DNA from 3 places in the Streptomyces rishiriensis genome. Region 1 is predicted to be linked to each of the others. Evidence: riboswitches for the same ligand, from Rfam matches in the RefSeq annotation. Region 1 holds a riboswitch; each other region holds the start of a gene.
What was found. Region 1 has a riboswitch for S-adenosylmethionine ahead of QF030_RS13315 (aminotransferase class V-fold PLP-dependent enzyme). Riboswitches for the same ligand answer to the same signal wherever they lie in the genome.
Positions count from the first base shown of each region.

Region 1 (7,568 bases):
GATCACCCGTGTGGAGATTCGAGCCCTGACCTTAGTGACCTCGCCGTGATCAGTTCAAATCCTCAGGAGAAAAAAACCCATCACGCAACGCAGTTTTTTCAATCAACTCACATGCAGTCATGCTCGATTGACGCTACGTTGCGTGACGATCCAGCCAATTCAGGCATTGTGCACGCAACTTCGACGTTCAGGACAGTCGCTTCAGAAGCACCGCGGAAGCCACCGGTCGGGCACCCGCCTTGGCGATCCCGTCGGCCACCTCGCGGTCGGTCGAGGCGACGATGACCGGCCGGCCCGGCGGCTCGGCCCGCACCAGCTGACGGATCAGCTCGTCGGCCGTGACACCCGGCTTGGAGAACAGCACCCGCACCCCGCGCGGCGGCGCGAGCAGCACCGGAGCGACCAGTTCGGCCCCGTCGAAGACGCAGGTGACCTCGGCGCCCGTCTGCGCGGCGAGCTGCGAGAGCTGTCCGAGGAGCCGGAGCCGCTGCTTCTCCAACGGCATCTGGGGATACCCGGTCTTGGTGACGTTGTAGCCGTCGACGACGAGATGGGCCTGGGGCAGCGCGAGCAACTGGTCGAGAATGGCCGGATCGTTCTCCGACAGAGCGCGGGTGGCGATGTCCTTCGGGGTCATTCGTCCCGGTTCGACCGCGTCGACGGTCTCCGCCGGACGCACCGACACCGGCGGCAACGCCAGTTCCCGCCGCAGCCCTTGGGCCGCGTCGAGCACCGTGTCCAGCAGCAGCCTCAGCCGCACGTCCTCGACACTGCGGCCCTCGCGGGCCGCCCGCCGGCTGGCCTCCAGGGCCGCCTCCACCTCGCCGAGCCGTGCCTTCAGCCGCCGGGACTCGCTCTCCGCGGCGGACACCCGGGCCTGCCCCTCGGTGCGCACGGTCTCCAGCTCGCCGCGCACCTTGCGCAACGCGGCCTCGCCCCGCTTGACGTCACTGAGGGCCGAGCGCAGCTTGCGATGGAGCGACTCCGCTTCCTTCTTCGCCGCGTCCAGTTCGGCACGCAGCCCCTCGGTACCGGTCCGGGTCTGCTCACGGGCCCGGTCCAGCTCCTCGCGCAACCGCTCCAGCTCGGCCCGGCTCTCCTCGCCGGCGCGCTCGGCGTCCGCCCGCTGGGCCTCCTCGCCGGCCGCGGTGACCAGCTTCACCCAGCCGACGGGCCGCAGCACATAGGCCGCGGCCGCCACTTCGTGCGGGTCCGCGGCCGGGGTCGACGAGCCGGAGTCGAGGGCGCCGGCGAGTTCCGGCTGGGCCTCTCTGAACTTCTCGGCGATGCGCTGCCGGAAGAGCGGATCGGTCTCCAGCGCGGCCGCCATCGCGTTGCCCGCGAACTTCGCCCGCCGGTTCGGCGCGAAGCGGGCGTACTGCCGCAACTGGACGGGCAGTTCACCGACGGTCAGCCCGCCGAAGCCGTCGGAGACGATCTGCACGACCCTGCGCCGCACACCGTCCGGCAGCGGACGGTCGAGCATCTCGGCGGCGCCGTCGCCCGGCCCCCCGCCTGCGCTCTCCACCATCCGTCACACCCCAATACTGTGCGGGCCTCCCCCGCTCTCGACTTCGCTCGAGCGGGGGACCCCGTCGTCAGGAACCGGCGCCCGGCCGATCCACGAGTTCTACCTGGTCCACCGCGTTGCACCAGCGGCACCGCACCGACTCGATGGTCTCACTGACCACGTCGCGCTCCTCGACCTTCGGCTCACCGGCGAGGTCGAGGTGCACGTACTCGACGACCTTCGACGAGCGCGTCACGTCGAACCGCGTGAGATTGCCGCAGAGCGTGCAGCGCCACCGCGTCGCGGCGGTCGGCAGGGGAACCGTCATCGTGGCTTTCCACTTCCTTCTGGTGTCGTGCTCGCGGTCGCCGGGGTCGGGCCGGAGGCTCCCCCGCGTGTATGGCTCGTAACCCTACGGCCTGGCGGGTACTCGCCGCCCACCCGTCCGCGGCGGCGAGGCGGTCCGGACGAGCGCGTCCGGTTACGTCATGCTTTGTACCCATGATCGGCAACTGGAACGGGACGGTCGGCAGGGCGGTCCGCAACCGCCCGGCGCCGGTCCTCTGCACACTGATCGCCCTGTGCTGCCTGGTCTTCCTGATCGGGCCCGCCTCGGGCTTCAATCCCGTGTACGGCTCCGGCGACGAGCTGCTGGCCGCGCAGCGGGCCTACTTCCGGCGCTGGGGGGTGGTGCCCGCCGAGCTCTTCGAAGGCGCGCCACGGGCCGCCCTCACCCCGGCCACGGCCCTCTTCGTCCACGGCAGCTGGGTACACCTGCTGGGCAACATGCTCTTCCTCTACGTCTTCGGAACGATGACCGAGGACCGGATGGGCCGCGTCGAGTTCACGCTCTTCTACCTCGGCTGCGGCTACCTGGCCCTGCTGGGCTACGCCGCCGCCAACACCGGGTCGGCACAGTCCCTGGTCGGCGCCTCCGGGGCGATCTCCGCGGTCCTCGGGGCGTTTCTGTACCTGTTCCCCCGGGCCCGGGTGACCAGTCTTCTGCCGTTCCTGTTCTTCCTGCCGCTGCGCTTCCCCGCCTGGGTCGTGCTGCCCTTCTGGGCGGCCCTCCAGTGGGTGGCGGCGGGACGGGCCGCCCAGGGGCCGGGGGTGGCCTACCTGGCGCACCTCGTCGGCTTCGGCCTGGGGCTGCTCTACGCGTGGGCCCGTTTCGGGACGAAGAAGGGCCACAGGGGCGGCCCCGGAGGGGCGGCGGCGGGAGACGGGCGGGCGACTAGAGTGAAGTCCGCCCCAGCCCCGGCCCCCGAGGGAGAGAACCAGCCGTGATCACCGCGATCGTCCTCATCAAGACCAGCGTGGACCGGATTCCCGAGATCGCGGAGCGGATCGCTTCGCTGGACTCCGTCAGCGAGGTCTTCTCCGTCACCGGGACGTACGACCTGATCGCCATGGTGCGGGTGAAGGAGCACGAGGACCTGGCCGAGGTCATCCCGGGCAGCATCAGCAAGATCCCCGGGGTGGAGGGCACGGACACGCACGTCGCCTTCCGTACCTACTCCCAGCACGACCTGGAGGCGGCGTTCGCGATCGGGCTGGACTCCTGACCGGCTGACCACCGCCTCCGGCGGACCGTCGCTCACACCGCGGGCACGCAGCGGCCGTCCTCCGTCCGGTACTGCCACCGCGCGCCGTCGCTCACCAGTTCGCGCACCGCGTTCACGAAGCGGTCCACGTGCTCGTCCGGTGTCCCCGCGCCGAAGCTCACCCGGATCGCGTTGAGGGACTTCTCGCCGGGAGCCGCCTCGGGGGCGCCGCACTCGCCCTGGCTCTGGGGCTCGCTGCCCAGCAGCGTGCGGACCAGCGGGTGGGCGCAGAAGAGGCCGTCGCGGACCCCGATGCCGTACTCGGCGGAGAGCGCGGCGGCGAAGTGGGAGCTGTTCCAGCCCTCGACGACGAAGGAGATCACGCCGACCCGCGGCGCGTCGTCGCCGAACAGCGACAGCACCTTCACCTGCGGCACTCCGGCCAGACCCTCCCGCACCTTCGCGATCAGGTACTCCTCCCGGGCGACCAGCCTGTCGAAGCCCGCCTCGGCGAGGGCCTTGCACGCCGAGGCGATGGAGTAGGCGCCGATCACGTTCGGGGAGCCGGCCTCGTGGCGGGCGGCGCTCTCGTGCCACTCCACGTCCACTCCCCCGTCCTCGCGCCGGGTGACCTTGCGGCTGGCGCCGCCGCCCGCGAGGTACGGGTCGGCCGCCACCAGCCAGTCCGCGCGGCCGGCCAGCACGCCGGAGCCGAAGGGCGCGTACAGCTTGTGACCGGAGAAGGCCACCCAGTCGACGTCCAGGTCCCGCACGGACACCGGGTGGTGCGGGGCCAGCTGGGCGGCGTCCAGGACGATCCGGGCGCCGTGCGCGTGCGCGGCGGCCGCCAGCTCGCGGACCGGCCACAGCTCGCCGGTGACGTTCGAGGCGCCGGTGACGCAGACCAGGGCGGGGCCGTGGGGGTCACGGCCGGCCAGGGCCCGCTCCAGCGTCTCGACGGCCTGGCGCGGGGTGCGCGGGGCGTCGAGGTAGGTGACCCGCGCGTCCTGCCAGGGCAGCAGCGAGGCGTGGTGCTCCGTCTCGAAGACGAAGACCTCGCAGTCCGCGGGGAGGGCCCGCGCCAGCAGGTTGAGGGAGTCCGTCGTCGAGCGGGTGAAGACCAGCTGGTCGTCGGAGCGGCAGTCCAGGAACTCGGCCACCGTCCTGCGGGCGTTCTCGAAGAGGTCCGTGGACAGCTGCGAAAGGTAGCCGGCGCCCCGGTGGACGCTGCCGTAGTACGGGGCGTAGGCCGCCACGTCGTCCCAGACGCGCTGGAGGGCGGGGGCGCTGGCCGCGTAGTCGAGCGCGGCGTAGGCGACCTCGCCGCCCGTCACGAGCGGAACCGTGACATCACTGCCGAGAACGGGCAGCGGAGCACAAACGGTACGGGCGGCGGCAGCGGTGGAGACAGACATGGGGAACTCCCGTGAGAGGCAAGGACGAACCACCGTGCGAGCGGGCATGGCTCGAGCACGGAGGAAGGTGAAAGGGGGTGCGGAGGCGGGGCTCTACGCCCTATCGCATTCGCTTGCTCACAGAAGGCTCCCTCGAACGACCAGGACCCCTGGTGGTGCTCACTCAGAAGAGTGCGAGGGGTCCGCGCTTGCCGTAGACCTCGCTGCCTACGGCCTGGTCTTCACCCGGGGCACCCCGCCACGGACGGAGGGTTGCCGGACAGTCGGCCGGGGCCTCATGACTGTCACTCATGACCTGGTACAGGAACGTACGTGAAGGGGGAGCCGCCCCGCAACCCGTGTCCGGATCGCGGGACGGCCGTCGGTGGTGCCGTGGCGCTACGCGTTGGTGGCGGCGACCCAGCGGTCCAGCGCCCGTTTGGCCGCACCCGAGTCGATCGACTCGGCCGCCCTGTCCATGCCGCCGCGCAGCTGCTCGGCAAGGGTCCCGGAGCCCGGCTCCAGGGCCACCAGCGCCGCCGCCGAGTTCAGGAGCACGGCGTCCCGCACCGGGCCGCTCTCGCCCTCCAGGAGGCGACGGGCGACCTCCGCGTTGAACGACGGGTCCCCGCCCCGCAGGGCCTCGACCGGGACCAGCTCGAGCCCGACGTCGCGCGGATCGAAGGTCTCCTCGGTGACCTTGCCGTCACGGACGACCCACACATGGGACGTGGCCGTCGTGGTCAGCTCGTCGAGGCCGTCGTCACCCCGGAAGACCAGGGACGAGTTGCCGCGCTCGGCGAAGACGCCCGCGACCACCGGCGCCATCCGCGGGTCCGCGACCCCGACCGCCTGGGCCCGCACCTTGGCGGGGTTGGTCAGCGGGCCGAGCACGTTGAACACCGTGCGGATGCCCAACTGACCGCGCGCGGCGCCCACATGACGCAGCGCCGGGTGGAACTTGATCGCGAAGCAGAAGGTGATCCCGGCCTCCTGGGCCACCTCGGCCACCCGGCGCGGGGTCAGCTCCAGATTGACGCCCAGCTTCTCCAGGACGTCCGAGGCGCCGGACGCGGAGGAGGCGGCCCGGTTGCCGTGCTTGACCACCGTGGCGCCCGAGCCGGCCACGACGATCGCCGACATCGTGGAGATGTTGACCGTCTTCGCACCGTCGCCGCCCGTGCCGACGATGTCGACGGTCTGGCCGGGCACCTCGATCAGGTTGGCGTGCTCGTACATCGCCCGGACGAGCCCGTTGATCTCGGCGACGGTCTCACCCTTGGCCCGCAGCGCCACCACGAACCCGGCGATCTGCGCGTCGGTCGCCTCGCCGCGCATGATCCGGTCCAGCGCCCAGAAGGTGGCGTCGGCGTCCTGGTCGCGTCCGTACAGCAGACCGTTCAGCACCTCGGGCCAGGAACGGCCCGCCGCGGTGTCGCCTCCAGCGGGGGTCACAGCGCTCATAGCCGCTCCTGGGTGTGTCGTCGTGTGCGTCGGGTGCCGTCGTGCGCCTCGTCACGAGGTGCACCCCACCCTATCCAGCCCGTGGGCACGGCAAAGGGCCCCGTCCGAAGACCGGACGGGGCCCTTTCCTGCGGCGTGGCGACGCCTCAGCGATCAGTGGTGGCCGTGGCCGCTCGTGATCTCCTTGTACTCCTCCACGGTGGGCTTCGAAATCTGCTGGTCCTCACCGAAGTACGCGCCGCTGATCTTGGCGCGGAGCTTCTCCTTGCCCGTCACCTTGCGCTCGACGCCGTTCTCGTCGACGGCGGCGCCGATCGCGGCCGGCTCGTACTGCTCGTGCGCCGTGAGGGTGTGCAGCTGCTCCTGGCTGAGCGGCTCGTGGATCTCGATGAACTCACCGTGCGGCAGGCGCTTGATGGTGCCGGTCTCGCGACCGTGCAGCACCTTGTCCCGGTCCCGGCGCTGAAGGCCGAGGCAGATCCGCTTGGTGGCGATGTACGCGATGACCGGTCCGGCGATGAAGAAGATCCGGACGAACCAGGTGATCGAGTTGATCGACAGGTGGAAGTGGGTGGCCCAGAGGTCGTTGCCACCACCGACCAGCATGATCATGTACATCGTGACCCAGCCGACGCCCAGCGCGGTGCGCGTCGGGGCGTTGCGCGGCCGGTCCAGGATGTGGTGCTCGCGCTTGTCGCCCGTGACCCACGACTCGATGAACGGGTAGAGAGCGAGGATCGCGAGGAGGACACCGAACAGCACCAGCGGGATGAACACGCCCAGGACCAGGGTGTGGCCCCAGAGGTTGATCTCCCAGCCCGGCATGAAGCGGATCAGGCCCTCGGCGAAGCCCATGTACCAGTCGGGCTGGGCGCCGGTGGACACCTGGTCCGGACGGTAGGGGCCCATGGCCCAGATCGGGTTGATCTGCGCGATGCCCGCGATGACCGCGATGGCACCGAAGACCAGGAAGAAGAAGCCTCCGGCCTTGGCCATGTACACCGGCAGCAGCGGCATGCCGACGACGTTCTTGTTGCTCTTTCCGGGGCCCGCGAACTGCGTGTGCTTGTGGTAGAAGACCAGGATCAGGTGGCCGACCACCAGGCCGAGCATGATGCCCGGCAGCAGCAGGATGTGGATCGAGTAGAACCGCGCCACGAAGTCGTGACCGGGGAACTCCCCGCCGAACAGGAACATCGAGATGTACGTGCCGACGATGGGCATCGACAGGATCGCGCCCTGGGTGAAGCGGACACCGGTGCCGGAGAGCAGGTCGTCCGGGAGCGAGTAACCGGTGAAACCGGTGAACATGCCCAGGACGAACAGCAGGAATCCGAACAGCCAGTTGATCTCACGCGGCTTGCGGAACGCGCCCGTGAAGAACACCCGCATCATGTGCACGAACATGCCGGCGAGGAAGATCAGCGCCGCCCAGTGGTGGATCTGCCGGATGAGCAGACCGCCGCGCACGTCGAAGGAGATGTGCAGCGTCGAGCTGAACGCCTCCGACATCAGCTGTCCCTGCAGCGGGACGTAGCTGCCGTGGTACTCCACCTCGTTCATCGACGGGTGGAAGAACAGCGTCAGGTACACACCCGTGAGGATGATGATGATGAAGCTGTAGAGGCAGATCTCACCCAGCATGAACGACCAGTG
Region 1 covers NZ_JAUSWV010000002.1:2,422,348-2,429,915, forward strand. Annotated here, with positions in the region: gene QF030_RS13295 (NYN domain-containing protein) at 188-1,531, opposite strand; gene QF030_RS13300 (hypothetical protein) at 1,599-1,838, opposite strand; gene QF030_RS13305 (rhomboid family intramembrane serine protease) at 2,012-2,797, shown strand; gene QF030_RS13310 (Lrp/AsnC family transcriptional regulator) at 2,794-3,075, shown strand; gene QF030_RS13315 (aminotransferase class V-fold PLP-dependent enzyme) at 3,108-4,469, opposite strand; SAM riboswitch class IV at 4,649-4,765, opposite strand; gene trpD (anthranilate phosphoribosyltransferase) at 4,848-5,912, opposite strand; gene qcrB (cytochrome bc1 complex cytochrome b subunit) at 6,066-7,568, opposite strand, start outside.

Region 2 (7,568 bases), 5.3 Mb from region 1:
TGGGCGGGAAGGACAACTACCCCGTCGACGAGCAGGCCGGTGACGCCTACACCGCCGTGTTCCCGGGCATCGTCACCATCGCCCGCAGCAGCCGGGCGTTCCTGCGCCGCAACATCACGTACCTGGTCTCCGAGGCGGGCGTCCGGCAGTTCCTGGACGTCGGAACCGGCCTGCCGACCGCCGAGAACACCCACGAGGTCGCCCAGCGGCTCGCCCCCGAGACCAGGATCGTCTACGTCGACAACGATCCGCTGGTCCTGGCCCACGCCCGTGCCCTGCTCTACTCCACCGCGGAGGGCGCGACCTCGTACGTCGACGCCAATGTGCTGGAACCGGAGCGCATCCTGGCGAGCGCCGCCGAGACACTGGACTTCAGCCGTCCCACCGCGCTCATCCTCAGCAACATCCTTGGCCACGTCGCCGACCACGACCAGGCCCGCTCCATCGTCACCCGCCTGATGGCGGCACTGCCGTCCGGCAGCTACCTCTCCGTCAACGACGGCTCGCGAGGCATCGACCCGGTCTTCGAGGCGGCCCAGGACGCCTACAACGAGAGCGGCGCCGTCCCGTACAACCTGCGCACCGTCGAGGAGATCACGGCGTACTTCGACGGACTCGAGCTCCTGGAGCCCGGAGTCGTCCCGGTCCCCCTGTGGCGCCCGGAGGTCACCTCCCCGGCTCCGGCCGTCATCGCCGAACACGGCGGCCTCGCCCGCAAGCCGTAACAACCCCCACGCCGGCGTACCGACCGTCACCGGACGGGCCGCCGGTCGGCCCCGATGCCGCTCCGCCGCACCGGCTGTCACGACCCGTGCGGCGGAGCCGTGCAACTCTCCTACCGATATTGACGGATAATCTCAGCACTCCGTAAGATCGGCCCCGGCATCGAGTGTCAGCAACGAGCCCTGGCTAGCTGACCGGCAACCCTCCTTCCGCGGTGGGGTGCTCCAGGTGAAAGCCCGGCAGGGTCACCGACTCTGCAAGCGCGTGGCCCCGGTTCAGGGGCCTGAGACGGGGAGGACCAGCGTGCGGCACAGCGGCAACCTGAGCGCCTCGATCGCGACCGCGGCCCTGTTCTGCGGATTCTCGCGCCGACGCCACATCGACCTGCGCCGTTCCGCCAGCTGTCTGTGTCAGGGCTGACCACGCCCGACCTCGCAGGCTGACCTCCGCCACGGCGCGGTCACCTCGCCGTCGCCGCCCGTCGATCCGCCACGGTCGATCCGCCACCGGCGTCGGCATCCCTCCCCTGAACAGTTCTGAGCAGTGCCGACCCCTGTGCGGGGCCGGCACCCTCCGCGCATCCCCATGGCCGCGTCCGGCACCGGCATGTGTGCGGTGACCCTGGAGTAGGAGAACCATTCCGTGACAGCACATCCGGATTCCCGTACCCCCCGGTGGGCGGCGCTCGCCGCACTCGTGACCAGCAGCCTGCTGCTCAGCGCCTGCTCGTCGAGCGGCAGCGGCAGTTCGAGCGGCGAGGGCGGCCGCCCCAAGTCGGGTGGCACCCTGACCTTCGCGGTGAGCTCCGACGCCGGCTGCGTCGATCCCCAGCAGGTGGGCAGCAACGACACCATCTACTCCCTGCGTCAGATCGTCGACTCCCTGACGGACCAGGACCCCAAGACCGGCAAGATCGTGCCGTGGCTCGCGAAGAGCTGGGAGGTCAGCTCCGACACCACGACGTTCACGTTCCACCTGAGATCCGGAGTCACGTTCAGCGACGGATCGCCGCTGACCGCCCAGGTGGTCAAGGAGAACTTCGACGCGGTGCCGAAGCTGGGCGCCCTGGCCACCCTCGCCCAGGGGTACCTGAGCGGTGTGGAGAGCACCACCGCCGTCGACCCGCTCACGGTGCGGGTGAGGTTCAAGCAGCCCAACGCGCAGTTCCTCCAGGCCACGGCCACCCACTCGCTCGGCATCGAATCGTCGGCGAGCGTGCGCAGGAGCCCCCAGGAGAAGTGCAGCAAGGGAGTGGTCGGATCCGGGCCGTTCGAGCTGAACGGCTATGTGCAGAACCAGTCGATCACCCTGGCCAGGCGCGCCGAGTACGCCTGGGGTTCCTCGCTGTGGACCAAACAGGGCGCGGCATACCTGGACAAGCTGGTGTTCAAGGTGGTGCCCGAGGCGGGTGTGCGCACCGGCAGCCTCCAGTCCGGCCAGGTGGACGCGATCGGCAGCGTCGGCAGGGCCAACGAGGCGGCGCTGCGGGGCGGCGCCGTGAACCTCCAGCAACGAGCCAACCCGGGTGTGGTGTTCAACCTGGGACTCAACAACTCCCGGCCGCTCCTGAAGGACGCGAAGGTGCGCCAGGCGATCCTGTTCGCCATCGACCGGCAGCAGATCGTCGACGCCGTGTTCCCGACCGGCACCGAGCCGGCGACCAGCATCCTGGCGCGCACCACACCGGACCACACCGATCTCGGCTCGGACCTGGCCTTCGACGCGGCCAGGGCGAAGTCCCTCCTGGACTCGGCCGGTTGGAAGGCGGACGGCGACGGCGTCCGGGTCAAGGACGGCAAGAGGCTGAGCCTGACCGTCAAGTGGTTCGCCAACGCGGCCACCAACCAGCCCGCCCTGGAACTGATCCAGCAGCAGCTCAAGGCCGTCGGCGTGGAGGTGGTGCTCAAGCAGCTCCAGATCGCGCAGTTCTCGCCGACTCTCCAGTCCGGCGACTTCGACGCGGTGTGGGGCAACGTGACCCGCGCCGACCCGGACATCCTGCGCAGCTCGTACTCCACCCGGCTGGCCAACTTCTACCACCTGCCGGCCGGCCCGCTCGACTCCGCGCTGACCCAGCAGGCCGCGACGACCGACGCGGCGAAGCGCAAGCAACTGGTCGCCCAGGCACAGCAGTTGATCGTGCGGAACGCCTACGCCGTGCCCGTGGTGGAGCTGCAGACCCAACTGGGGGTGGCGAAGAAGGTGCACGACCTCGACTTCGACGCCTCCAGCCGGATCCAGCTGCACGACACCTGGATCGGGTAGCGGCCGGCATGCGTCCCTATGTGGCCAAGCGGCTCGCGCAGGCCCTCGGAGTGCTGTGGGCGGCCTACACGTTGTCCTTCCTCGTGCTGGACTACCTGCCCGGAGATCCCGTCTCGGCGATGGCCGGCGCGGGAGCGGACACCGGGCAGGTCGATCCCGCCCAACTCGCGTCGCTGCGGCACGAGTACGGCTTCGACAAACCGGTTCTCGCGCAGTATGCCGACTACCTCGGCAGGGCGGTACGCGGTGACTTCGGCGACTCGGTGTCCACCGGCCGACCGGTGACCTCGACGCTGGCCGACGCGCTGCCGCAGACCCTCCAGCTGACCGGGGCGGCGCTGCTGCTCGCGGTGGTCCTCGGCGGCGGGCTCGCCGTGCTGGCGACCTACACCACCCGGCGATGGCTGCGGCAGCTGCTGCTGTCGTTGCCCCCGCTGGGGGTGTCGGTACCGACGTTCTGGGTCGGGCTGGTGCTCGTCGAGCTGTTCTCCTTCCGGACGCGGCTGTTCCCGGCGTTCGGCAACGACGGGCTGCGGGGCCTGGTCCTGCCCGCGGTGACCCTGGCCGTCCCGACCGGCGCCCTGGTGGCGCAGGTGCTGGCCAAGAGCCTGCTCACGGCGCTGGACCAGGCCTATGTGGAGACCGCCCGGGCCAAGGGCGCCGGCCGGCTGCGGATCCATCTGCGGCACGCGCTGCGCAACGCCTCGCTGCCCGCGCTGACGGTCGTAGGACTGCTGGCCGGCCAGCTGATCGCCGGCTCGGTCGTCGTCGAGTCGGTGTTCTCCCGCGACGGCCTGGGCCGGGTGACCGCCGCCGCGGTCACCGTCCAGGACATCCCGCTGGTCCAGGGCGTCGTGGTGTTCGGGGCGCTGATCTTCGTGACGGCCAATCTGATCGTCGATCTCGTCTACCCGCTGCTCGACCCGCGGATCGTGGTGGCGGCGAGCAGGAAGGTGCGCCCCGCATGAGCCGGACACTTGCCGACGGTGTCGCCGCCGGAGCCGACGGCGCAGAGGGAACGGACGCACCCGGAGCAGCGACGGGAGCGGCCGAAACGGTCGGAGCGGCCGGCCTGGCCCGACCGTTGGATCCCGGTGCGGAGCCGGGACCCGCGAATGCCGGTCCCGGCTCCGGACCGAGACGGTTCCTGAGGTTCCTGCTGCGCAGGCCCGGGCTGCTGGCCTCGGTCCTGGTGCTGGTGCTGGTGGTGCTGGCCGCTTTCTGGCCAGGGCTGTTCACTTCACAGGACCCGCTGCACGGCGTGCCTGCGGAGAACTTCCGAAGCCCCAGCGGCGGGCACTGGTTCGGCACCGACGAGCTGGGACGTGACGTGTTCTCGCGCGTGGTGCACGGCGCCCAGCTGTCGCTGAAGGCGACCCTGATCGCGGTCGGGTTCGCGTTCGTGGTCGGCGGTCTCATCGGCCTGGTCGCCGGGTTCGTGGGCCGCTGGGTCGAGGACGTGCTGATGCGCTTCGTCGACGTACTGCTGTCGATCCCCTCGCTGTTCCTGTCCCTGGCCCTGGTCACCGCGCTGGGCTACGGCACGGTGAAGGTGGCGGTCGCGGTCGGCATCGCCAGCGTGGCCGGCTTCGCCCGGGTGACCCGGGCCGAGGTGCTGCGGGTGCGCCAGGCGGTCTTCGTCGAGGCCTCCCGCTCCTGCGGGGCCCGCTGGTACTCGGTGCTGGGACGGCACGTACTGCCCAACGCGGCGGGCCCGGTGATCGTGCTGGCCACCCTCGAGTTCGGCGCCGCCATCCTCGCCGTGTCGTCACTCAGCTTCCTCGGTTACGGGGCGCCTCCACCGGCGCCGGAGTGGGGCACGTTGATCTCGGACGGGCGCAACTACCTGGCCAACGCCTGGTGGCTCACCGCGCTGCCCGGACTGGCGATCGCGGCGACGGGCCTCGCCACCAACCGCCTCGCGCGGGCGCTGGACGGCGAATGGGCCCGGCAGCGATGACCGGCCCGACGAACCGACCCGGGACGGACGAACCCGCGACATACGTGAGCGTGACGAACAAACCGGAGACGGACCTGACCGTGACGGGAGAACCCGAGACGGACGCACCCGAGAGAGGAGGAGAACCCGTGACCCGCGAGGCCACCACCGCCCAGCCCGTGCCCGACCGGCCCGTGCCCGACCGGCCCGTCATCAGCCACAGCGCGAACGGCCACAGTCCGACCGGTCGGGCCACTGCCGACGGAGCCGCGACCGACGAGTTCGCACCCGACGGAGCCGCGACCGACGAGGCTGCCGCGGACGAGGTCCAGCGGGCCGAAGCTTCGGACGACGAGCCCGCGTTGCTACAGGTACGCGGCCTGTCGGTGTCCTACCGCACCCGCGGCGGCACCGTGCACGCGGTACGCGGCGTGGACCTCGACGTGTGGCCCGGGCAGGTCACCGCGGTGGTCGGCGAGTCGGGTTCCGGGAAGAGCACGACCGCGCACGCGATCACCCGGCTGCTGGCGGCCAACGGCGGCATCGACGCCGGGACGGTCCGCTTCGGCCGGCACGACCTCACCGCACTGTCGGAGCGGGAGCTGCGTGCCGTACGCGGCGCGCGGATCGGTCTGGTGCCGCAGGACCCGACGGTGTCGCTGAACCCCGTCAAACGCGTCGGTGAGCAGGTCGCCGAGGTGCTGCGGATCCACGGGCTGGCGACCCGCCGCTCCGCTCCGTCGGCCGCGATCGCGATCCTGGACCAGGCGGGGCTGCCCGACGCGGCCACGCGCGCCCGGCAGTACCCGCACGAACTGTCGGGCGGGATGCGTCAACGGGCCCTGATCGCGGTCGCCATCGCCGCCAAGCCGCAGCTGATCATCGCCGACGAGCCGACCAGCGCCCTCGACGTCACCGTTCAGCGGGTGATCCTCGACCACCTCCAGCACCTCACCGAGGAGTCCGGCACCGCCGTGCTGCTGGTGACGCACGATCTCGGCGTGGCCGCCGACCGGGCGCAGCGGATCGTGGTCATGGCCGGGGGCCGGGTCGTCGAGGCAGGGCCCACCCGGGACGTCCTGGAGAACCCGCAGCACGCGTACACCCGGCGGTTGCTGGCCGCCGCGCCCAGTCTCTCCACGGCCCGGCCGCGCACCGTCACATCGGTGACCGCGCCGGCCCCCGGCGAGGCACCGCTGGTGGAGGCCCGCAACCTGGTCAAGGAGTTCCGGCTGCCCGCCGCCGCAGGCGCGGCCCGCACCCTGCGCGCGGTCGACGACGTCAGTCTCACGGTGCACCGCGGCCGGACACTGGCCCTGGTCGGCGAATCCGGCTCGGGGAAGTCCACCACCGCCCGCCTGGTGCTGCGGCTGGTCGACCCGACCTCCGGAAGCGTGTGGTTCGACGGCGCCGACGTCACGACCGCCCGCGGGGCAGCGGCCAGGCAACTGCGCCGGCGGGCCCAGCTCGTCTATCAGAACCCGTACGCCTCGCTGGATCCGCGGTTCTCGATCGGCGAAGTGATCACCGAGCCGCTGCGCGCCTTCCGGGTCGGCGACCGTGCCTCCCGGCTCGCCCGCGCCCGGGAGCTGCTCGACCGGGTGGCGCTGCCCGGCTCGGTGCTGGAGCGTCGCCCGGCGGAACTGTCCGGCGGGCAGCGGCAGCGCGTCGCGATCGCCCGTGCCCTCGCGCTCTCGCCCGACCTGGTGGTGTGCGACGAACCGGTGTCCGCGCTCGACGTGTCCGTCCAGGCACAGGTGCTCGACCTGCTCGCCGAACTCCAGGCCGACACCGGAGTGGCGTACCTGTTCATCTCGCACGACCTGGCCGTCGTGCGCCAGATCGCCCATCAGGTCGCTGTCATGCGGTCCGGCCGCGTCGTCGAGACGGGCACCGCCGAGGACCTGTTCACCCGCCCCCGCCACGACTACACCCGCGAACTGCTCGCGGCGATCCCCGGCGGGCGCCACGCGTCGGCCGGGGACCGGCCGCACCAACCGAAGGAGCACCTGTGACCGTTCAGCACACGTCGGCGGAACTCGAGGAGTTCGTCCACGACTGGCAGGAGTGGCATCAGCGGCAGGAGGCACGGCTCGCCGACCCGCACGGTTTCCTCGCGATCACCGGCCTGCACTGGCTGAGCGACCGGCCCGAGCGCTTCCCGGACGCGCCGGGAGCCTGGTCGACCGGCGCCGACGGGATCGTCGTGGTCCTCGACGAAGGCGAGGAACTGGTCGTCGACGGAACCGCCGTCCGCGGCGAGCACCGCTTCGGGGTGATCCCGGAGCGCGGCGGGGTCGACGCCGTGTGGGGCGACGCCGTCATCGAGGTGGCCAAGCGCGGCGGGCAGGACATCATCCGGCCCCGGCACCCGGACACACCGCTGCGCACCGGCTTCACGGGCACACCGGCCTACGCCCCGCACCCCCGCTGGGTGGTGACCGGCCGATACACGGCGTTCGACGAGCCCCGGCCGACGACCGTGGGGGCGGCGGTCGAGGGTCTGGAGCACGTGTACGACGCGCCCGGCCGGGTCGAGTTCAAGCTGGACGGGCGTCCGCTGGCGCTGACCGCGTTCCCCGGTCACGGCCCGGGGAGTCTGCTCGTGCTGTTCACCGACGCGACCTCCGGGGTCACCACC
Region 2 covers NZ_JAUSWV010000002.1:7,756,666-7,764,233, reverse strand. Annotated here, with positions in the region: gene QF030_RS36820 (SAM-dependent methyltransferase) at 1-725, shown strand, start outside; SAM riboswitch class IV at 882-992, shown strand; gene QF030_RS40695 (putative leader peptide) at 952-1,143, shown strand; gene QF030_RS36815 (ABC transporter substrate-binding protein) at 1,366-2,988, shown strand; gene QF030_RS36810 (ABC transporter permease) at 2,997-3,956, shown strand; gene QF030_RS36805 (ABC transporter permease) at 3,953-4,948, shown strand; gene QF030_RS36800 (dipeptide ABC transporter ATP-binding protein) at 5,290-6,942, shown strand; gene QF030_RS36795 (DUF1684 domain-containing protein) at 6,939-7,568, shown strand, end outside.
Region 2: linked by a shared signal. The riboswitch ahead of QF030_RS36815 (ABC transporter substrate-binding protein) and the one ahead of QF030_RS13315 (aminotransferase class V-fold PLP-dependent enzyme) in region 1 are both predicted to bind S-adenosylmethionine.

Region 3 (7,568 bases), 1.5 Mb from region 1:
GGAGATCAAGAAGCGGATCGGCCGGGCCGTGACCGCGAACGGCGACCCGGCGGGCGTCCTGGGCGAACTCCAGACCACGGCCACGACCCTGGAATCCGGCTCCGACGGCTGAGCCGCCGGGGCACAGCACACCGGGCCGCCGGGCCGCTGTCGGTGGCGGGCGTTACCGTGCGGACATGGAGCGGCGAGCGGAAGCGGACGAGCTGGGGGCGGCGGAGCGGGACGTCCTCGCCCTGGAGCGGCGCGGGTTCCTCGGCCCCGGCGCGAAGGAACGGGCGATACGCGAGGAACTGGACCTGTCCCCGGTCCGCTACTACCAACTCCTCAACGCCCTCCTGGACGACCCCCGCGCCCTGGCCCACGACCCGGTCACGGTGAACAGACTGCGCAGGGTGCGGGAGGCGAGGCGGGGGGAGCGTTAGCCGCGGGCGTGCGTTGGCTATCGTCGCCGTATGGGCACCCACGAGACGCACTCCACGGAACCCGAACCTCTCCCCCTTCCGGTTCCGGTCACACCGGCGGGCCGCGCCGCGCTCGACGCGATTCTCGGCCGGCCCTCCACCACCCTCGTCGCGCTCGACTTCGACGGCACCCTCGCCCCGATCGTCGAGAACCCGGCGGACGCCCGGGCCCACCCCGACGCCGTCCCGGTGCTGACGGCCCTCGCGCCGAAGGTCGCCGCAGTCGCCGTCATCACGGGACGGCCCGCCGAGGTCGCCGTCCGGCACGGCGGGTTCGCCGGGGCCGAGGGACTGGAGCACCTCTGCGTCCTCGGCCACTACGGCGCCGAACGCTGGGACGCCCGCACCGGCGCCCTCAGCGCCCCGCCACCGCACCCGGGAGTGGCCGCGGTCCGCGCCGAACTCCCGCGGGTCCTGGCCGCCGCCGGGGACCCGCCGGGCGTCGCCGTCGAGGAGAAGGGCGGCCGGGCCGTGGCCGTCCACACCCGTCGCGCCGACGACCCCCGGGCCGCCTTCGAAGCCCTGCGCGCCCCGCTCACCGACCTGGCCGGCCGGCACGGCCTGATCGTCGAACCCGGCCGGATGGTCCTGGAGCTGCGCCCGCCGGGCATGGACAAGGGCGTCGCCCTGCTGGAGCACGTCCGCGAGACCGGCGCGCGGTCCGTCCTGTACGCCGGTGACGACCTCGGCGACCTGCCCGCCTTCGCCGCCGTGGAGAAACTCCGCGCGGACGGCGTTCCCGGGCTGCTGGTGTGCAGCGGCAGCACCGAGGTCGGCGAACTGGCGGAGCGCGCCGACCTCGTCGTCGCCGGGCCCGCCGGGGTCGTGAGCCTGCTGCGGGAGCTGGCCGGTCAGCTCGGCTGAATCTCCCGCAGGGCGTTCAGCTGCTCCAGGAACCACTGGGCCGGGGGAAGCGCGGTCGCCGCGGCGGACAGCCGCTTCGTGCGCTCGGCCCGCTCCCCCGGCTTCATGGTCAGCCCCTCGTGCAGGGCGTCGGCGGTCTCCAGGACGTCGTACGGGTTCACCGTGATCGCGTCCTCGCGCAGCTCCCAGTAGGCCCCCGCCTCCCGGGACAGCACCAGCGCGCAGCCCTCGTCGGAGACGACCGGCACCTCCTTGGCGACCAGGTTCATACCGTCGCGGATCGGGTTCACCAGGGCCACGTCGGCCAGCCGGTAGGCGGCGAGGGAGCGGGCGAAGTCGTCCTTGAGGTTCAGCAGGACCGGGGTCCAGCCGGGCGTGCCGTAGGCGTCGTTGATCTCCTCGGACAGGCGCTGTACCTCGGTCATGTAGTCGCGGTAGACGGCGAGGTCCTGGCGGGAGGGGTAGGCGAAGGCCACGTGGACGACCCGCTCGCGCCACTCCGGGTGGTCGTCGAGCAGCTGCCGGTAGGCCAGCAGCCCGCGCACGATGTTCTTCGAGAGTTCGGTGCGGTCGACCCGGACGATCGTCCTGCGCCCCTCGCCGATCTCCGCGCGCAGCGCCGCCATGCGCTCGTCGACGTCCGGCCGGTGCGAGCGCTCGCGCAGGAAGTCGGCGTCCGCGCCGAGGCCGTGCACGCCGATCCGCGTCCGGCCGGGACCGCCCACGAACTCCGTGCAGCAGGCGGAGAACGCGTCCGCCCAGCGCCGGGTGAGGAAGCCCAGGCGGTCCGCGCCGAGCATCCCGCGCAGCAACTGCTCGCGGACGTCCCCCGGGAGCAGCGCGAAGTAGTCCACCGGCGCCCACGGCGTGTGCGAGAAGTGGCTGATGCGCAGGTCCGGGCGCAGCTCACGCAGCATCCCCGGCACCAGGCACAGGTGGTAGTCCTGGACGAGGACGGCCGCGCCGTCGGCCGCCTCCTGGGCCAGCGCCTCCGCGAACGCCCGGTTGTAGGCCTCGTACGACGCCCACTGCCGGCGGAACTCCGCGTCGAAGGCGGGCTCCAGCGGCGTCTGGTAGAGCAGGTGGTGGACGAACCAGAGCACGGAGTTCGCGATGCCGTTGTACGCGTCGGCGTGCACGTCGGCCGGAATGGCCAGCATGCGCACGCCCTCCTCGCCGACCCCGCGCAGGACCGCCTCCCGGTCGCCGTCGGAGAGGGCCGAGCACACCCAGAGGGCGCCCGCGTCGGGGCCGATGGCCGACAGGCCGGAGACCAGCCCGCCGCCGCCGCGTTTCGCGTGCAGCGAGCCGTCCTCGCGCACTTCGTAGGAGACCGGGCCGCGGTTGGACGCGACCAGCACCTCGGCGGTCGGGGCAGTGTCGTGCGTGGAAGCCATACGCCTCAACCTAGCCCGGTCGGGAAACGCTCAAACGTACGGTCGCGCTGCGTGGACGGGCCGTGTCCGGCGGTATATCGCCGCGTCTGGCTGGATACAGCCGTTATCGGCGCTGTTGCCGTGTACGGCCCGTCCGACGGTTCACGCGACCTTGCGGGTCGCGTACTCCGCGATCTCCGCCATCGGCGGCCGTTCCTCGGTGTCCACGGAGTAGGTGCGCGGCTCGAAGCCGTCCGTGCTCCGTTCGAACTGGGTGAGGGACGGGCGGATCAGGTGCCCGCGGGCCAGCCGGAGCTGGGCGGTGCGGTAGATGGCCGCCGCCATCCGGCCCAGGGCCTGTCCGTCCTGGTGACGGTGCTTGCGCACGCCGATGTCGACCTGGGCGAGGGCGTCCAGGCCCACCAGGTGCAGGGCGTCGACCAGCATGCCCAGCTCCACGCCGTAACCGACGGGGAAGGGCAGCTGCTCCAGCAGACCGCGGCGGGCCGCGTACTCGCCGCCCAGCGGCTGCACGAACCCGGCCAGCTGCGGCCAGTGCATGTTGAGCAGCGGGCGGGCCATCAGCTCGGTGACCCGGCCGCCCTGGCCGGCCGCGCCGCCCAGCGGACGGTCGTACATGCCCTTGACCAGGTCCACCCCGGGGTCGGTGAGCAGCGGGCCGACGATCCCCGAGACGAAGTCCGAGGAGAACTCCCTCAGATCGGCGTCGATGAAACAGACGATGTCCCCGGTGGTGACCAGCAGGGAGCGCCACAGGACCTCGCCCTTGCCGGGCACGGCCGGTATCCGCGGCAGGATGTCGTCCCGGTGGACGACCCGCGCGCCGGCCGCCGCGGCCACCTCCGACGTGCGGTCGGTCGATCCCGAGTCGACGACCACGATCTCGTCGACGAGCGGGACCTGGTGCATGAGGTCGTGACGGATGATCGCGACGATGTCACCGACCGTCTCCTCCTCGTTCAGCGCGGGCAGGACGACGGACACCGACTGGTTGGTGGCGCGCTTCGCGGCCAGGATCCGGTGCAGCGGACGATCGGTCGCGGACCAGGAGCGGGTGGCCAGCCAGCGCTCAGTTTCTTGAAGCACAGTCTGCGGCTCCTCACTGTCTTGATCACACCGGGTGCACAGGACGTGACCGTGTGATCCATCTCGCGGTACGGACGACTATCTCAACTGTCCTGGCCTTCGGTTACAGTCTTGAACAACGCGGATGACCATCGCATGTCCGAGGTCGCTCCCGTTCACAACTTCATACCGCTCATCCAGAGGGGCAGAGGGATACGGCCCGATGAAGCCCCGGCAACCCTCCAGCCGGTCTCGTAACGCTCACCGATCCACGTGGTGACCGCTCCGCGAGGCTCCCGGCTCGGGAAGGTGCCAAATCCGTCTCACGGCGAGATGCGTCGTGAGAAAGATGAGGAGAAAGGGCCTCGCCTCACATGGCTGCGCAGACTGTTGCAAGCACCACCGACTCTACGACGTCCTCTGCTGTCGACCTCGGTCCGGCCACTGCGTTGAGCTGCCGCGAGTGCGGACACCGCGTGCCCCTCGGCCCGGTCTTCGCCTGCGAGGAATGTTTCGGCCCGCTCGAGATCGCCTACGACTTCTCCTCCTACGACACGGAGGAGCTCCGCAAGCGCATCGAGGCGGGACCCGCGAACATCTGGCGCTACGCGCCGCTGCTGCCCGTCCCGGCGGACGTGGCCGACCAGCCCAACATCAACCCTGGTTGGACCAAGCTCGTCCAGGCCGACAACCTCGCCCGTGAACTGGGCGTCGACGCCGGCAAGCTCTTCGTCAAGGACGACTCCGGCAACCCGACGCACTCCTTCAAGGACCGGGTCGTCGCCCAGGCCATCGAGGCCGCCCGCGCGTTCGGATTCACCACTCTGTCCTGCTCCTCCACGGGCAACCTGGCCGGTGCCGTCGGCGCCGCCGCCGCCCGGGCGGGCTTCCGGTCCTGCGTGTTCATCCCGCACGACCTGGAGCAGGGCAAGGTCGTCATGGCCGCGATCTACGGCGGCGAGCTCGTCGGCATCGAGGGCAACTACGACGACGTCAACCGCTTCTGCTCCGAGCTCATCGGCGACCCGGCGGGCGAGGGCTGGGGCTTCGTCAACGTCAACCTGCGGCCGTACTACGCCGAGGGCTCCAAGACGCTGGCGTACGAGATCTGCGAGCAGCTCGGCTGGCGGCTGCCGGACCAGCTGGTCGTGCCGATCGCCTCCGGCTCCCAGCTGACGAAGATCGACAAGGGTCTCCAGGAGCTGATCAAGCTCGGACTCGTCGAGGACAGGCCGTACAAGATCTTCGGCGCGCAGGCCGAGGGCTGCTCCCCGGTGTCCGTCGCCTACAAGGCCGGGCACGACGTGGTCCGCCCCCAGAAGCCGAACACCATCGCCAAGTCGCTGGCCATCGGCAACCCGGCGGACGGCCCGTACGTCCTCGACATCGCGCGGCGCACCGGCGGTGCGGTGGAGGACGTGGACGACGAGCAGGTCGTCGACGCCATCAAGCTGCTGGCGCGGACCGAGGGCATCTTCGCGGAGACCGCCGGCGGGGTGACGGTGGGCGTGACGCGCAAGCTGATCGAGAACGGTCTTCTCGACCCGACGCTCACCACCGTCGTGCTGAACACCGGCGACGGCCTGAAGACGCTGGACGCGGTGGCCGGCACCGGTCTGACCGCGACCATCCGCCCGAACCTGGAGTCGTTCCGGGACGCGGGTCTCGGCTGAGAATCTGATGTCCGTGCGCGGGTCGCGGGGCTGGTCGCAGCCCACCCGGCGGCAGCCGCACGATCCAGCAGCCCCGCGCCCCTTCGGGGGCGCTCCGCCTGACCGGAGGTCGAAAGTCATGAGCGTTACCGTCCGCATCCCCACCATCCTCCGCACCTACACGGGTGGCGCCGCCGAGGTGAAGGCCGAGGGCGGCACCCTCGGCGAGGTCGTCTCCGATCTGGAGAAGAACCACACCGGCATCGCCGCCCGGATCCTGGACGACCAGGGCAAGCTGCGCCGGTTCGTCAACGTGTACGTGAACGACGACGACGTCCGGTTCGAGCAGGGTCTGGAGACGGTGACTCCGGACGGTGCGGGCGTCTCGATCATCCCGGCCGTCGCCGGCGGCTGACCCGTGTTCAGTACCCATCGGTAGTAACCGTCGGTAACAGCGATTACCGAGCGTTCATCGAATTGCCCTCTCCGCGATAGAAGCGGAGGGGGCAATTCAATGTGGTTGAGCGCGGTACAGTTGGGGAACCCGGTCCTGATCCACGGATCCGGCGTCTTTTCTCTCCGCCCCACGCCCGACAAGAAGCAGCCAATGTGCGCGCCTCTTTCGTGGCTTTTGCGGCTTATGTAGGGCCCGACTTGCCCTCAATTCAGGCGAATTCTCGCCACATTCCGGATCCCGCACGTCCGGAATTCTCGTCCGACTGACCTGTTGCAGACGGCAGTTGGACAGATACATTCAGCCGCGGTCGACGCGTTCCGGCGCACGCCCCCAAGCCAACCGGGGGGTGAGGTCTGACCCGGATCCGCGAAGTGTGGATCTGTGCAAGGGCCAGTAATAGGGGAGTTAGGCATGGCTCAGGGCACCGTCAAATGGTTCAACGCGGAGAAGGGGTACGGCTTCATCGCGGTCGACGGTGGTGCGGATGTTTTCGTCCACTACAGCGCGATTCAGATGGACGGCTACCGCACCCTGGAAGAGGGTCAGCGGGTCGATTTCGAGATCTCGCAGGGTCAGAAGGGGCCGCAGGCGGACATGGTCCGGCTCGCGACCGGCTGAAGCACGCGCCGACTGAAAGCGTCGTTCTTCTGTACAACTGACGAAGGGCTCGCACTCCCACGGGGGGCGAGCCCTTCGGTCTGTCCCGGGACTGCGCGGGGGTGCCCGGCGGCGACCGCGAGGCCCCCGTGGGAGGTGTCCGGAAGGGGCCCGGTCCGGCGGAGGCGCTTGCACTCTCATGGGTCGAGTGCTAATCATTGGCGTTAGCACTCTGAAGGTGAGAGTGACAACGAGGACCGGGTCGGTGAGGCCCGCAGGCCAGGTGGGGCAAGGAACCACGAGGCCGGCGAGCCGTCCGTCGCGGGCGCCAGCGCGGTCCGGAGCAATCCACCCCAGTCCGGGAGGACCACTTCACATGGCCAAGATCATCGCGTTCGACGAGGAGGCACGGCGCGGCCTCGAGCGCGGCATGAACCAGCTCGCGGACGCCGTGAAGGTGACGCTCGGCCCCAAGGGCCGCAACGTCGTCCTCGAGAAGAAGTGGGGCGCACCCACGATCACCAACGATGGTGTTTCCATCGCCAAGGAGATCGAGCTCGAGGACCCGTACGAGAAGATCGGCGCCGAGCTGGTCAAGGAAGTCGCCAAGAAGACGGACGACGTCGCCGGTGACGGTACGACCACCGCGACCGTCCTCGCCCAGGCCCTGGTCAAGGAAGGCCTGCGCAACGTAGCCGCCGGCGCCAACCCCATGGCCCTCAAGCGCGGGATCGAGAAGGCCGTCGAGGCCGTCTCCGGTGCCCTGCTCGAGCAGGCCAAGGATGTCGAGACCAAGGAGCAGATCGCCTCCACGGCCTCCATCTCCGCCGCCGACACCCAGATCGGCGAGCTCATCGCCGAGGCGATGGACAAGGTCGGCAAGGAAGGCGTCATCACCGTCGAGGAGTCCCAGACCTTCGGTCTGGAGCTGGAGCTCACCGAGGGTATGCGCTTCGACAAGGGCTACATCTCGGCGTACTTCGCCACCGACATGGAGCGTATGGAGGCCGTCCTCGACGACCCGTACATCCTGATCGCGAACTCCAAGATCGCCAACGTCAAGGACCTGCTCCCG
Region 3 covers NZ_JAUSWV010000002.1:3,927,278-3,934,845, reverse strand. Annotated here, with positions in the region: partial or broken gene QF030_RS19880 (ABC transporter substrate-binding protein) at 1-112, shown strand, start outside; gene QF030_RS19875 (DUF3263 domain-containing protein) at 177-422, shown strand; gene otsB (trehalose-phosphatase) at 453-1,325, shown strand; gene QF030_RS19865 (alpha,alpha-trehalose-phosphate synthase (UDP-forming)) at 1,313-2,722, opposite strand; gene QF030_RS19860 (glucosyl-3-phosphoglycerate synthase) at 2,864-3,808, opposite strand; SAM riboswitch class I at 3,978-4,143, shown strand; gene thrC (threonine synthase) at 4,162-5,460, shown strand; gene QF030_RS19850 (MoaD/ThiS family protein) at 5,579-5,854, shown strand; gene QF030_RS19845 (cold-shock protein) at 6,308-6,514, shown strand; gene groL (chaperonin GroEL) at 6,870-7,568, shown strand, end outside.
Region 3: linked by a shared signal. The riboswitch ahead of thrC (threonine synthase) and the one ahead of QF030_RS13315 (aminotransferase class V-fold PLP-dependent enzyme) in region 1 are both predicted to bind S-adenosylmethionine.